Regions from separate parts of the Rothia sp. HMSC072E10 genome, predicted to be linked through region 1. Evidence: predicted binding sites of a transcription regulator. Region 1 holds the regulator's gene; the other holds the start of a gene.
What was found. Region 1 encodes HspR, which represses chaperone genes until heat shock. Its sites were predicted from a motif close to AAGTTGAGTCNNNNNGACTCAACTT; they were not measured.
Positions count from the first base shown of each region.

Region 1 (7,181 bases):
ATCGCCCACGCGAAAATCACGAGTACCGCAGCCACGGTGGTGACCAGGTTGAACGCGCTAGAAATCGAGTCACCCGCGTAGAGCAGCACAATGGAGGACAGCAGCATCACGGCCGAGAGGAACAGCGCGTTACGTGGCACGCCGGCCTTGGAAACCTTACCCAGGAACGCGGGTGCGCTGCGCTCGCGGGCCAGGCCGAAGGCCATGCGCGAGGTCGAGAAGATACCGGAGTTCGCCGAGGAGGTTGCGCTGGTAATCACCACGAAGTTGATGATGTGCGCGGCGATGCCCAGGCCCGCCAGGGTGAACATGGCGACGAAGGGGCTCTTATCGGGGCTGACGAGGCGCCAGGGGGTAACCATCAGGATGGTGACGAGCGCACCCACGTAGAAGACCATGATGCGCACCGGCACGGCGTTGATTGCCCTGGGCAGGGTCTTTTCGGGGTCCTTGGTTTCTGCCGCGGTGGTACCGACGAGCTCTGAGCCCATGAACGCGAAGACGGCAATCTGGAATGCGCCGAGGAAGCCAATCAGGTGGTTGGGGAACATTCCGCCGTCGTTCCAGAGGTTTGCGACGGATGCCTGCGCGCCACTGGGTGAGGTGAATCCGATAGCGACCATGGCGCCACCAACAATAATCAGGGCAACGATGGCGACGATCTTAATCATGGAGAACCAGAATTCGATTTCGCCGAAGTTCTTCACGGACACCAGGTTCAGGGTCAGCAGAACGCCGATGACGGCGAGGGCCGGTATCCATGCCTGCAGGTCGGGCCACCACAGACGCAGGTAGCCGACGATTGCAATGATGTCCGCAACGGCGGTCACCACCCACATGAACCAGTAGGACCAGCCGAGGAAGAAGCCTGCCATGGGGCCGACCAGGTCGGTGGTGAAGTCGGAGAAGGACTTGTAGCGCAGGTTCGACAGCAGGATTTCACCCATGGCGCGCAACACCAGGAAGATGACGGCGCCGATGAGCATATACACGAAAATCACGGAGGGGCCCGCTAGGGAGATAGCTCGGCCGGAGCCCATGAACAGGCCCGTGCCGATGGCACCGCCGATTGCGATGAGCTGGATGTGGCGGTTGCTCAGACCGCGGTGCAGTCGCTCTCCCTGTTCGGGAGCCTCGGGGGTGACGGTGGCCTGGTTATGTTCAGTCACGACGTCCTCTTTTCTGCGGTTGTACCCCGTACCGCATATGCCATGACCTGGAGTAAAAATCTCGAGAAGACAGGAGGCACGGTCAGTGTATGAATATGCGGCCAGTTGCTCGGCGGGGCAGCCCCGGCTTTCGGGGCGGGAGATGGGCTCGACCATGGTTTGCACCGCATCCGGGGCGAGTTCGGACATCGCCCGATGCGGGAACCTTTGGGAGCTTTCACACCTGTTTGGATAGATATTCTACACGTTTTGAAAGGTGAATGAAGTATTTTTCAGCCTTTGGTGTGTCGCAAATCTATTGTATAGGTCACCATTTAGCCTCCTGACGGGGGTAAATAAACACAGAAAAACCTCGCCCCCGCATCCAGAAAGAACACGGGGGCGAGGCCCAGAACAACGACGAGCGGAGCGCTAGAGGCTACTTCTGAGAGGCTCCTTCACCGACCAGCGCGCGGGCACGCTTGGCGGCATGGCGGCGGGTCAGAATCTCGTAACCGATGGCCAGGGCGATGAACCAGACGGGGGTCAGTGCCAGGCCGATGGCGGTGTCGGGGTACAGACTCAGGGCGTAAACCATCACCGCGAAGAAGACCAGACCAAACCAGCTCATGCCGATACCCCAGGGCATCTTGTACTGGGAGGCTTCGTGGCGCTCGGGGAACTTCTTGCGGTAGACCAGGTAGGCAATCAGAATCATGCTCCAGGTGAAGATACCCATCATCGACGCCACCGAGGTCACCACGGTAAACGCCTCCATGATGCCGTTGCCGGCGTACAGCATGACCAGGCTGAACAGCAGCAGCACGGTGGTCAGGTACAGGGCGTTGGCGGGCACGCCGTTCTTGGTGAGCTTGCCCAGTGCGGAGGGTGCCGCACCGTCGTGCGCCAGGCCGTAGACCATGCGGGAGGTCGAGAAGATACCGGAGTTTGCGGAGGATGCCGCGGAGGTCAGCACCACGAAGTTCACCAGCGAGGCGGCGATGCCGATACCCGCCAGGGAGAACATGCCCACGAAGGGGCTCATGGACTTGTCCAGCTTGTCCCAGGGGGTCACGGCGAGGATGGTCAGCAGCGGCACAGCGTAGAAGAGCGCAATACGGAAGGGCACGGCGTTAATGGCCTTGGGCAGGGTGCGCTCGGGGTGCTTGGTCTCAGCCACGGCGGTACCAACGAGCTCGGCGCCCACGAAGGCGAAGAGGGCAATCTGGAAGGAGCCCAGGAAGCCGGTCACGCCCTGGGTGAAGATACCGCTACCGGAGGGGCCGGGATGGTCCCATAGGTGGGCCAGGGAGGCAGTGGTGCCGTCGGGGCTGGTGAAGCTGAAGGCGACCATGAGCGCACCAACAATAATGAGGGCGACAATCGCGACGATTTTAATGACCGCGAACCAGAATTCAATTTCGCCGAAGTTCTTCACCGAGGGCAGGTTCAGCAGTAGCAGTGCCGTGATGACCACGAGCGCCGGGATGAACTTGGGCATGCCGGGTAGCCAGTATTGCACGTAGCCGGTAATCGCGATGACGTCCGCGATACCCGTGACGACCCAGAAGAACCAGTACGACCAGCCGACGAAGAATCCTGCGCGCAGGCCGAGGATATCGGTAATGAAGTCGGTGAAGGACTTGTACTTGGGGTTGGAGAGCAGAATCTCGCCCATGGCGCGTAGAACAAAGTAGATGACGCTACCAATAATCGCGTAGACGAAGACGATTGAGGGGCCGGTCAGGGCGATGGTTTTGGCTGAGCCGAGGAACAGGCCCGTACCGATGGCGCCGCCGATGGCGATTAGCTGGATATGTCGGTAGCTGAGCCCGCGCTGGAGCTTGGAGTGCTCAGCCTCCGAATCTAGGCCGGTGACGGAGTTCTGCGGCGTTGGCTGCTGTGTCACGTATTTCTCTTTTCTGCGTCTGTTGCCCTGTTTTTTACTCGGGGGTTTATCCGGGTGGTTGGTATTCACTCATATTCCTTAACGGCGTACAGGGAGGTGGACCTCCCATTTCCGCGGTACGTGCGGTATTTCGGGGCTTGTGGGCCCCAATGACACAGGTTAGCCGAGGCTTGTATCACCGATGAGAAATATACAGAGAATGCATAATCTCAAATTTTACCCCCTCATACCCACACGAGCGCAATGAATCCAACATGGCTAGGATTTGAGACGGCACAGGGAGGCGACAGTTCAGGGGCGGCGTGAGCCTGTGGTGACCTACTGAGTCCGAGAGCTCCCATCCTGAGCGCCCCGCCTCTTCGATTTTCAAAAAATTAATAAACTTTACTAGTAAAACTTTACAAAGCATAAAACCAGGTTTACAGTAGTAACCATTCAAACGAAAACCTAGCCGACCAACCACAGAACAGAAGGACACAACAATGAGCAAGTTCTCCAACGCTGCACTGCGACTCACCGCCGGCGCACTCATCCTCGACGCAGGCATCAAGAAGCTCAAGGCAGACGAAGGCACCTACGCCTTCCTACAGCAGATGGCCGCAACCGGCGTGCCCGCAGTCTCCAAGCTGGACGCAGCAACCTTCGGCAAGCTCATCTCCGGCGCAGAGACCACCCTCGGCGCAACCCTGCTGACCCCCTTCATCCCCTCCCGCCTGGCGGGTGCAGGCCTGACCGCATTCGCGGCAAACCTGATGACCATGTACTTCCGCAACCCGGACATGCACGACAAGTTCTTCCGCCCCACCCAGGACGGCCAGCAGCTCGCAAACAACATCGTGATGCTCGGCGCGGGTCTGGCGCTGCTGGGCTCCAAGAAGTAAGGCCCTCCTCTTAGCTCACTCCTCAAGCAACCTCTCTTTAGTGCGGTGGGAACCTTCCGGTTCCCGCCGCGCTTTTGTATGCGCGCAGAATTTCTACGCCCGCTGGTTTTCTACGCTTCGCAGACCGGCGCGCGCACCCTATCCGCCCCCGGTTCGCTCGTACCCGGCCAGCCCGGCATCACCCCGCCCAGCGGCCCCGAAACCGCACGGTACAGCGGCGCTACGCTATTCTTTTAGGTATGTCTACTGAGAACACGCAGCCTAGCCAGGCACCCGAATCCACCGAAGAGAAGGCCAAGAAGCCGGTTCCCGAGGAATTCTTCCGCCAGCCCTACTCCTTCGTCCGCCGCGGCGACCGCCTCACCGCGCGCCGCCAGAAGGCCTGGGACACCTACTCCCCCACCCACGTGCTGGACATTCCGCGCCTGCGCACCGACACCTCTGTCGCGCCCGAGGCGACCTTCGACCCGGTTAAGATTTACGGCCGTGAGGCGTACCAGGTCGTCGAGATTGGTTCCGGTCTGGGCGAGGCAATCGTGCACCGCGCCGCCGAGATGTCCGAGGCGAACTTCCTCGCCGTTGAGGTGTACACCCCCGGCATCGCGGACCTGCTACTGAAGATGGGCAACGCCGGCGTGGAGAACGTGCGTGTGGCTCAGGCGAACGCACCCGAGCTGCTCGACAACATGCTCGAGGAGAACTCCGTGGACGAGCTGTGGGTATTCTTCCCGGACCCCTGGCACAAGTCCCGCCACCACAAGCGCCGCCTGGTGTCCCCGGCGTTCGCTGATAAGGTTGCGCGCGTGCTCAAGCCCGGCGGCATTTGGCGCCTGGCGACTGACTGGGAGGAGTACGCCCTGGTCATGCGCGATGTTCTGGAGGCGCACCCCGACTTTGAGAACGTGAACCCCGGTGCCGGTGCGACCGAGGAGGATCCGCAGGGTGGTTGGGCTCCACGCTGGGAGGGTCGTACCCTCACCAGCTTTGAGCGTAAGGCTCAGGAGGCGGGCCGCCGCGCACACGACCTGACCTACCGCCGCAAGTAAGCACCGCCGCAAGTAAGCCGAGGCAACACCGGCATCAGGTGGCGCAGGTTAGCGCGAATATACGTTAAGCAGGTGAGGCTCCCCGGTCATTCGGGGAGCCTCACCTTCTTGTGTGTGGGTCTGAGTGCATGCGGGCGGGGGTCTACCCTACCTCGCTCGCACAACGCTAAGACGCACAAGCCTATATGGGTGGCTGACTAGCGCAAATGAGCTAGAACAGCCGAGCCGTTTATCCCAGTGTAGCGGGTTTAGCCGGTTTAGCGCTGCGGCTTCGCATCATCCGCCGTAGCCGGCTGGCGATGCTGACGATACAGCACCACAGCCGAAGAACGCTGACGAGGCGCCGGGCGGGTGCCGCGGGCAATATGCACCACGTCGCCACTGGTACCGGCAGCGAACACGCGCTCCGCCAAGCCCAGCTTCACCTTCGCGTCCTCGATCTGGCTCTGCAGGGCCGCAATCTGTTCCTTCTGCGACTCCAGGAGAGCCTCCAGCTCGATGATTCGGCGGATACCTTCCAGGGAGACGCCCTCCTGCGAGAGCTGCTGAATCCGCTGCAGACGGTTCACGTCACGCTGCGAGTAGCGGCGCGCCTTACCGGGCGCACGCGAAGGCTGGACCAAGCCGATGCGGTCGTACTGGCGCAGGGTCTGCGGGTGCATGCCCGCCAGCTCAGCCGCCACAGAAATCACGAAAACCGGCAGGTCCACGCTGTGCAACGGCTTGCCGCTACGGGACTTAGATGATGATTCTCGAGATGCCATGGTTTACTTCGCCTTCTTCAACAGATCCTTACGCGGGTTCTCCTGCGGTGCCAGTTTTACGAACTTATCGAATGCTTCCTGCGCCTCTGCGCTCAGCTCGGTGGGCAGAACAATCTCCGGGATGACCAGCAGGTCGCCGTCGCCGCCCTTAGCCTTGAAGCCGCGGCCCTTGGCGCGCAGTCGGCGGCCGACCTGGCCGGGTGCCAGGCGCAGCTTCACGGTGGATGCGTCGGGCAGGGGCACCTCGATCACTGCGCCGTCGACGGCCTCGGCGAGGGTGACGGGTGCGCGCAGGATCAGGTTGTTGCCCTCGCGGGAGTACACGGAGTCATCGGAGACGCGCACGGTGACCTTCAGGTCGCCGCCGCGCAGGCCCTTGCCGCGCAGGCGGACCTTCTGGCCGTCCTTGATGCCTGCGGGGATGCGTGCCTCGGTGTGGGAGCCGTCCGGCAGGAACACGGTCACGTTTGCGCCGGTGTAGGCCTGGGCCAGGCTGATGCGGGTGCTGGTGGTGCTTTCCTCGGGGGCCGCGTGCTGTGCGCCGCCAAAGCCGCTACCCATGCCGCCGAAGTCGGCGCTGGTGAAGCCGGCGGAGCGACGGCGGCTACCGCCGGTGCTTCCGCCGAAGAGGCCGCCGAGCAGGTCGTCAATGTTGATGTTGGTGCCGCCGCGGAATCCGCCGAAGGCGTCCGCGCCGGGGTATCCGCCGCTAAAGCCGCCACCACCGAAGCCGCCCGCGCCCATGCCTGGGGCGCCGTAGCGGCGAATCTGGTCGTACTCCTCGCGCTGCTTCTTGTCGGAGAGCACGTCGTAGGCCTCGGAGATTTCCTTGAACTTCTTCTCAGCCTGCTCGTCACCGGGGTTCAGATCCGGGTGGTACTTGCGGGAGAGCTTGCGGTACGCCTTCTTAATGTCGCTTTCGCTTGCGTCTTCGCTAACGCCCAGTGCCTTATAAAAGTCGTCAGTTATCCAGTTTTCGCTTGCCATATGTTTGTTGCTCCTCTCGCGGTGATGCGCCGCCCTCCTCGGTTACGGGACGGCTAGCAGGGCACCACGTTCTTGTCTTAATGCTCTATATAAAAGTTTAGTCTACTTGACTCAATTTTGGAAGGGGGTAGACCAAAATTTAGCGCCCTACAAGGCTTTTTAACCACCGCCGCTACATGCCGAGACCACGCACATATCGCAAGCAAACAACAGGGCGGGCACTCCCCCACTAGGGAGAGCACCCGCCCGTCGTTAGTTATTCAGCCAATGCCTAGCCTGCCACCTTACGGTGCGACAGCCACAGCCACCTGAGCGGTACGAACCACGCGGTCGTTCACGCGGTAGCCGTAACGCAGAACCATGGAGACATGATCCTCAGCCACCTCGTCGGTGGGCTGCTGCAGAACAGCTTCGTGGATGTTCGGGTCGAAGGCGTCGCCTACTTC
Region 1 covers NZ_KV814479.1:58,652-65,832, reverse strand. The annotation lists gene HMPREF2944_RS00665 (amino acid permease) at 1-1,169, opposite strand, end outside; gene HMPREF2944_RS00660 (amino acid permease) at 1,588-3,057, opposite strand; gene HMPREF2944_RS00655 (hypothetical protein) at 3,540-3,938, shown strand; gene trmB (tRNA (guanosine(46)-N7)-methyltransferase TrmB) at 4,178-4,984, shown strand; gene HMPREF2944_RS00645 (heat shock protein transcriptional repressor HspR) at 5,242-5,748, opposite strand; gene HMPREF2944_RS00640 (DnaJ domain-containing protein) at 5,752-6,735, opposite strand; gene HMPREF2944_RS00635 (nucleotide exchange factor GrpE) at 7,020-7,181, opposite strand, start outside.

Region 2 (7,181 bases), on a different contig from region 1:
CGCTCGGCGGGCACGGACTCGCCAAAATACACCACGTCCGGCTTGAGGCGGGTCGAGCCGCAGGCGAGGCAGGGCACCATCCGAAAATCTTGGATGTACTGCTGATCCAGCTCCACGTCACCATCGGGGTTTACGCGCAGGTCCCGGCCTTCCAAGCGGTCCAGGTAGCCGGGGTTCGCGGCGTCCAGGCGCGCATCCAGGCTCTCGCGACCCTCATCTCGCCCGCAGTCCAGGCAGACGATGCGCGATAGGTCGCCGTGCAGGGCCAACAGATTGCGGCTTCCGGCGCGGGCGTGCAGGCCGTCCACGTTCTGCGTGATGACGCCACTGATAGCGCCCAACTGCTCGAGCTCGGCGAGCGCATAGTGGGCGCGGTTCGGCTGGGCGCGGCGCATGCGACGCCAACCCACGTAGGAGCGCGCCCAGTAGCGCTGACGGGCGTCATCATCGTAACGGAATTCCTGGTAGGTCATGGGACGGTGGTCGTGCAGGGATCCGCCCGGGCCACGGTAGTCGGGGATGCCGGATTCGGTGCTCACGCCGGCACCGGTCAGCACGAGAACCTTACCGGACTTGAGTAGCCGCGCGATGCCCTCGGCGGCGTACCCCTCCTCGTGGGGTTCGGCGGTATCCGCCACAACGCGCTGGATGGAACGAATCGCGGCCCTGTGTACGGAGGCGATTTCTTCGCGCTGCTCACCGGCGGCGGCGAAGTTCTGGTGGTCGGTCCAGCGGTCCATTCTTCTCCCATGCTCTGTGATCTAGTACGTTAAACGGCTGTGGGGCACCCCTTTTCGAGGGTACCCCACAGCCTATTTCTTATGGTTTTGAACTCGCGGAGTCAGCCACGGGCTAAGCCCGCCGAGCCAATCGGCTCCGTCCGGCTAACCGGTTGAGTTTAGTCCTCAGCCTTCTGCTCGCGCTCGGAGGTCACGACCAGGCCGTCGCTGGCAACGTCCGGGTTCACGTCCACGGTCACGGTATCGCCGTCGTGGATAGCACCGGAGAGGATGCCGCGAGCCAGGCGGTCGCCAATCTCGCGCTGAACCAGGCGGCGTAGCGGGCGGGCACCGAATGCCGGGTCGTAGCCGGTCTTGCCCAGCCACTCGAGGGCTGCCTCGGTGACGTTCAGGGTGAGGCGGCGGTCTTCCAGGCGCTTAGCCATGCTCTTGACCTGCAGGCCCACAATCTGGCCCAGGTTCTCAGCCGACAGGGGCTGGAACATGATGATGTCGTCCAGTCGGTTGAGGAACTCGGGGCGGAATGCCTGGTGCACAACCTCCATAGCCTTCTCGGAGCGTTCGTCGAAGGGCAGGTCCTGGTTGACCAGGTACTGCGAGCCGAGGTTCGAGGTCAGGATCAGGATGACGTTGCGGAAGTCCACGGTGCGGCCCTGACCGTCGGTCAGGCGGCCGTCATCGAGCACCTGCAGCAGGATGTCGAAGACCTCGGGGTGTGCCTTCTCGACCTCGTCGAGCAGGACCACCGAGTAGGGACGACGGCGCACGGCCTCGGTCAGCTGACCGCCCTCTTCGTGGCCGACGTATCCGGGAGGGGCACCGACCAGGCGGGAAACGGTGTGCTTCTCGGAGTACTCGCTCATGTCGATACGCACCAGGGCGCGCTCGTCATCAAACTGGAACTCAGCCAGCGCCTTAGCCAGCTCGGTCTTACCGACACCGGTCGGGCCCAGGAACAGGAAGGAACCAATCGGGCGGTTCGGGTCGGAGATACCGGCGCGGGCACGGCGCACGGCGTCGGAGACAGCCACCACGGCGGCTTCCTGACCGATGAGGCGGGCACCGATGCGCTTCTCCATTTCGAGCAGCTTCTCGGACTCACCCTGCATCATGCGGCCCGCGGGAATACCGGTCCAGGAGGAAATCACCTCGGCAATATCGTCCGCGGTGACCTCTTCGGAAACCATGGACTCGCTCTTGGCACGGTCCTCTGCACGCTGTGCTTCTTCCAGCTCAGCCTGCTTTGCGGGAATCTCACCGTACAGCAGGCGGGATGCCTCGGCGAGGTTACCCTCGCGCTGTGCGACCTCTGCGCGAGAACGCAGCTCGTCAATCTGGGTCTTGATGTCACCCACGCGGTTCAGGCTTGCCTTCTCAGCCTCCCAACGGGCGTTGAGGGCGTCGAGCTCTTCCTTCTTGTCAGCCATGTCCTTGCGCAGGGCCTCCAGACGCTCAACCGATGCGGGATCGGTCTCGTCGGCAAGAGCCAGCTCCTCCATGGTGAGGCGGTCCACGGCGCGGCGTAGCTGGTCAATTTCCTCCGGAGCGGAGTCAATTTCCATGCGCAGGCGGGATGCTGCCTCATCAATCAGGTCAATTGCCTTGTCCGGCAGCTGACGGGAAGGAATGTAGCGGTTGGACAAGGTTGCTGCGGCAACCAGTGCGGAGTCAGCAATCTGCACCTTGTGGTGTGCCTCGTAGCGCTCCTTCAGGCCACGCAGAATACCGATGGTGTCCTCGACGCTGGGCTCGCCCACGTACACCTGCTGGAAGCGGCGCTCCAGGGCGGGGTCCTTCTCGATGTTCTCGCGGTACTCGTCCAGAGTGGTCGCACCAATCAGGCGCAACTCACCACGGGCAAGCATGGGCTTAAGCATGTTGCCCGCATCCATGGAGCCTTCGGAGGCGCCAGCACCGACGACGGTGTGAATCTCGTCGATGAAGGTGACAATCTGGCCTTCGGACTTCTTGATTTCTTCGAGGACTGCCTTCAGGCGCTCCTCGAACTCACCGCGGTACTTAGCACCGGCGACCATGGAGCCCAGGTCCAGGCTAATCAGGGTCTTGCCGCGCAGGGATTCGGGCACGTCGCCAGAAACCATGCGCTGTGCCAGGCCCTCGACCACGGCGGTCTTACCGACGCCGGGCTCACCAATCAGCACGGGGTTGTTCTTGGTGCGGCGGGAGAGCACCTGCACGACGCGGCGAATCTCGGAATCACGGCCGATGACCGGGTCGAGCTTGCCGGCGCGGGCAATGGCGGTCAGGTCGGTGCCGTACTTCTCGAGCGCCTGGAAGGTGCCTTCGGGGTCGGGGGTGTCCACGGTGCGGTCTCCTCGGACATTGGGGATGGTCTGTGCGATGAGGTCTGCGGTAGCACCAAGCTTGTGCATGGCGGTCGCAGTGCTATCGGTTCCGCTGGCGATGCCGAGCAGAATCATTTCGGTGGAGACGTAGGTGTCTCCGAAGCCCTGGGCGCGGGTCTGTGCGGCCTGCAGAGCGGCGAGTGCGGAACGGCTGAAGGAGGCGTTCTGCACGGAGGCGCCAGAAGCCTTGGGCAGCTTCTTGATTTCTGCGGAAGCTGCCTCGGAGATGGCGTCTACATCCAGGCCTGCGGCCTTGAGCACCGAGACTGCGATGCCTTCGCGCTGGTCCATGAGGGCCTTGAGGATGTGCGCGGTTTCAATAGTGGGGTTACCGGCGGTTTGAGCGTTAGTATTTGCCGCCGAGATGACTTCTTGACTCTTGGTGGTGAACTTGTTGTCCATAATGTTCCTTTCGTGTTTCGAGGGCTTATCCTATGCGCCCCTGCATTACATAACTTGAGTCTACTACACTCAATTATTCTGCGCAAGGGATTAACCAGGGTTTTTGAGATTAAAATTTCGGCGACAACCATGGGCTCTTCGCACGAATAAAGCGGCAAAAACATACACTCCAGCCCATGAACTCCACCCAAAACCCCTATTGTTATAGTGACCGCACTGGGCACTTGCGAGTTCCCACAACAATCACAGACACAAATGGGGACCCACATGAAAATACTGGTTCTCGGCGCAACTGGCCGCACCGGCCGCTTCTTCACCCGCAAAGCCCTCGAGGAGGGGCACGCGGTCACCGCCTATGTGCGCAACCCCAATAAGGCGCGAGCGCTACTAGGGGCGCATCAGAACCTCACCATCACCCCCGGCGCCCTCAACGATGCCGAGCGGCTCGCCGCAGCATCCGCCGGGCAGGACGTCATGGTCAGCATCCTGGGGCAGAAGGCCACGGTGCGAGAGTTTCTGCACAGCACGTTCATGCAGGAGCGCCTGCCGCTCATCATGCAGACAGTCACGGGCGCAGGCGTGAAGCACTGCGTTCTACTGAGCGCCTACGGCGTGGGTGATACGGTACGAACCGCATCCCTGCCCATGCGCCTGGTATGCAAGGTCATCATGCGCGGCATTTTTACCGACAAGGTTAAGGCGGACGCCCTGGTCGCCGAATATCAGCCGTATATTTCGCGGGCGCATCCGGGCAGGTTGACCGATAAGCCCGGCAGGGGCGGGGTGAAGGTGTTTGATATGGCGAGTGTCGAACGGGTTCCGGGCATTCCGACGATTGCCCGTGAGGACGTTGCCGATGCCCTACTCACTATTGCCGAGAACCCGCAGAACGCGGGTATAGATTTTTTGGTGACGATTGGGGACGCCATCCTGCGGTCACCCCAGAAATAAACCGGTAGGCTTAATGGCATGACGACTACGAACACCTTCCCCGCCGCCATCCTCTTCGACCACGACGGAACCCTCGTGGACACCGAACCCGTATGGGCTGCCGCCAAGGTTGCTCTCGCCGCAGATTTCGGTGGCACCTGGACCGAGCAGGACACCCTCGATTGCCTGGGCCTGTCCATGCAGTTCACTCTGGATCGTCTGCGCGAGCGCGGCGTGAACCTGCCGGACCAGGAGATTAACGATCGACTGGTGGCGAAGGTGCGCGAGGCCCTGGCGCACCAGCCGGTCGAGTTCCTGCCCGGTATTGAACGTTTCCTTTCTGAGGTGCGCGAGGCGCAGATTCCGGCGGCTATCGTCACGAACGCCACCACCTCCATTGCGCGCCGTACCGCAAACGCGGCGCCCGAGGGCACGTTCTCGGTCATTATCGGTAACGATGAGACCACTCACCCCAAGCCGGACCCGCAGCCGTACCTTTTGGCGGCGGAGCGTCTGGGTGTTGACCCGACCCAGTGCGTGGCGATTGAGGACTCCCCTTCGGGTGTGCGCAGCGCGACCGCGGCGGGTATGCGCGTAATCGTGGTGCCGGGCGAGCTGGAGGTTCCGGCAGAACTGGGCACCGCACGCATGAGCCACGAGGAGCTGAATCTGGAGGCGGTTCGCGCGCTAGTGAACCAGTAGGATTCCACTACACCCCATCATGTGACGATTTATTACGAATTACTCAAAATAACCTTGACAGCGGTTCCTTAAAATGATTTACTCATAATAACGATTCGGCGGGGCACCAAACCCCACCGAACCACAAGCATCACAGCATCATGAAGGAGACCATCATGGCATTCGCAAAGTACACCGCTCCCGGCCTGACCCTCGAGACCGGCAAGGAACTCTCCGACGTCCTTCAGGCTCGTCTGCACGACCTGAACGATCTGCACCTGATTCTGAAGCACGCCCACTGGAACGTGACCGGCCCCGGCTTCATCGCAGTTCACGAGATGATTGACCCCCAGGTCGACACCGTTCGCGAGTTCGTCGACGCTATCGCAGAGCGTATGGCAACCCTGGGCGCAACCCCCAACGGCCTGGCTGGCGCACTGGTCGCACAGCGCCCCGTCGAGGATTACCCCGTTGGCCGCGCACGCGTTGCCGACCACCTGCGTGCCCTGAACGACGTGTACACCCGCGTGATTGAGGCTCACCGCAAGGCTCTGGCCTTCGCAGGCGAGGCCGACCCCATCACCGAGGACCTGCTGATCGGCCAGACCGCCGAGCTGGAGAAGTTCCAGTGGTTCATCCGCGCATTCCTCGAGAACAGCGCAGGCGAGATCTCCGAGTAAAGCTGGCGATAATCGCTAAATTCATCCCGGCCGCTACCGGCCGGCTGAGCGCTCCCGGCCCATAGCCGGAATAGATGTTTACCTTCGGGCGGGCGTTCCCACACACTGCGTGGGAACGCCCGCCCGTTTGCACACCCGCGTCGCGCTATCTACCCCTCTTTCCCGCAGCCTACCAACCGCATCGTTCCGGCACTTCGACCAGGAAAGATTCCTCGACGCGGGGGCTCCCAAAAGTACGTTGGGGCGAACTTCAACACCCGGTGGAGCCGTCCTAGATTTCCGATTCCAAGTGCTTTACAGTGGTTCACTGGTCAACACAGATTTGAACGCATTATCAGCGCGCGCGGGGCCGGACGCACCGCACGCACCGCATCCGCGGAAGGGATTTATGAGTACGCACGCACCCTACGAGCACGGCGCTGAAACCGAGATGCTCCAGAGCGAGCCGGCACGCCACCGGGCGGTTACCGACCCGACCCCGGCGCAGATTAAGCGTTGGCGCCGTTACCTGGCCGACGAGGAATCCGAGGCGCGCATCTATCGCTACCTGGCGAAGCGTGCCGAGGGTACCGACCGCGAAATTCTGCTGCAGGTGGCGGAGGCAGAAAAGCGTCACCAGCAGCACTGGCGCGATATGCTCGGTGAGCACGCGGATGTGCATGTGCGCCCATCCATGCAGTCCCTGCTCCTACAGTTCCTGGCGAAGAACTTCGGTTCCGTGTTTATTCTGGCGATGGCCCAGCGTGCCGAGTCCCGCTCCCCCTACGCCGAGGACCCCGACGCAACCGAGGAGATGGCGGCCGACGAGGCCATCCACGAGGAGATCATTCGCGCCCTGGCAACCAGCGGCCGCGAGAAGCTCTCGGGCAACTTCCGTGCGGCGGTCTTTGGCGCCAACGACGGCCTGGTCTCAAACCTGGCCCTGATTATGGGTATTACCGCCTCGGGCGCATCCAGCTCGATGGTTCTGCTCTCGGGTGTTGCGGGCCTGCTGGCCGGTGCGCTGTCGATGGCCGCGGGCGAGTTCGTCTCGGTGCGTTCCCAGCGTGAGCTGCTGGATGCGTCCCAGCCGACCCAGGTTACCCTGCGTGTTGCCCACGATTTGGATTTGGATTCGAACGAGCTGGAGCTCATCTACCGCGCCCGCGGCATGGAGCCGGAGGCTGCGCATCACCGTGCCCTGGAGCGTTTCGGCTACCTGGACTGCGATTGCGATCCGTCGCTGTCGCATCATGACGATGATGAGCGCGAGGAGAACGTGGCTCTGGGCACCGATATTGGTGCCGCCGCGGCGTCTTTCTCGTTCTTCGCCTCGGGCGCGCTGATCCCGATCCTGCCCTATATCTTTGGCATGTCGGGTGTGGGTGCCATGATTCTGTCCC
Region 2 covers NZ_KV814486.1:35,551-42,731, reverse strand. The annotation lists gene HMPREF2944_RS01830 (Sir2 family NAD-dependent protein deacetylase) at 1-740, opposite strand, end outside; gene clpB (ATP-dependent chaperone ClpB) at 899-3,508, opposite strand; gene HMPREF2944_RS01820 (NAD(P)-dependent oxidoreductase) at 3,776-4,459, shown strand; gene HMPREF2944_RS01815 (HAD family hydrolase) at 4,478-5,140, shown strand; gene dps (DNA starvation/stationary phase protection protein Dps) at 5,296-5,799, shown strand; gene HMPREF2944_RS01805 (VIT1/CCC1 transporter family protein) at 6,188-7,181, shown strand, end outside.
Region 2: the regulator HspR is predicted to act here: its motif matches at 3,560-3,584, upstream of clpB (ATP-dependent chaperone ClpB).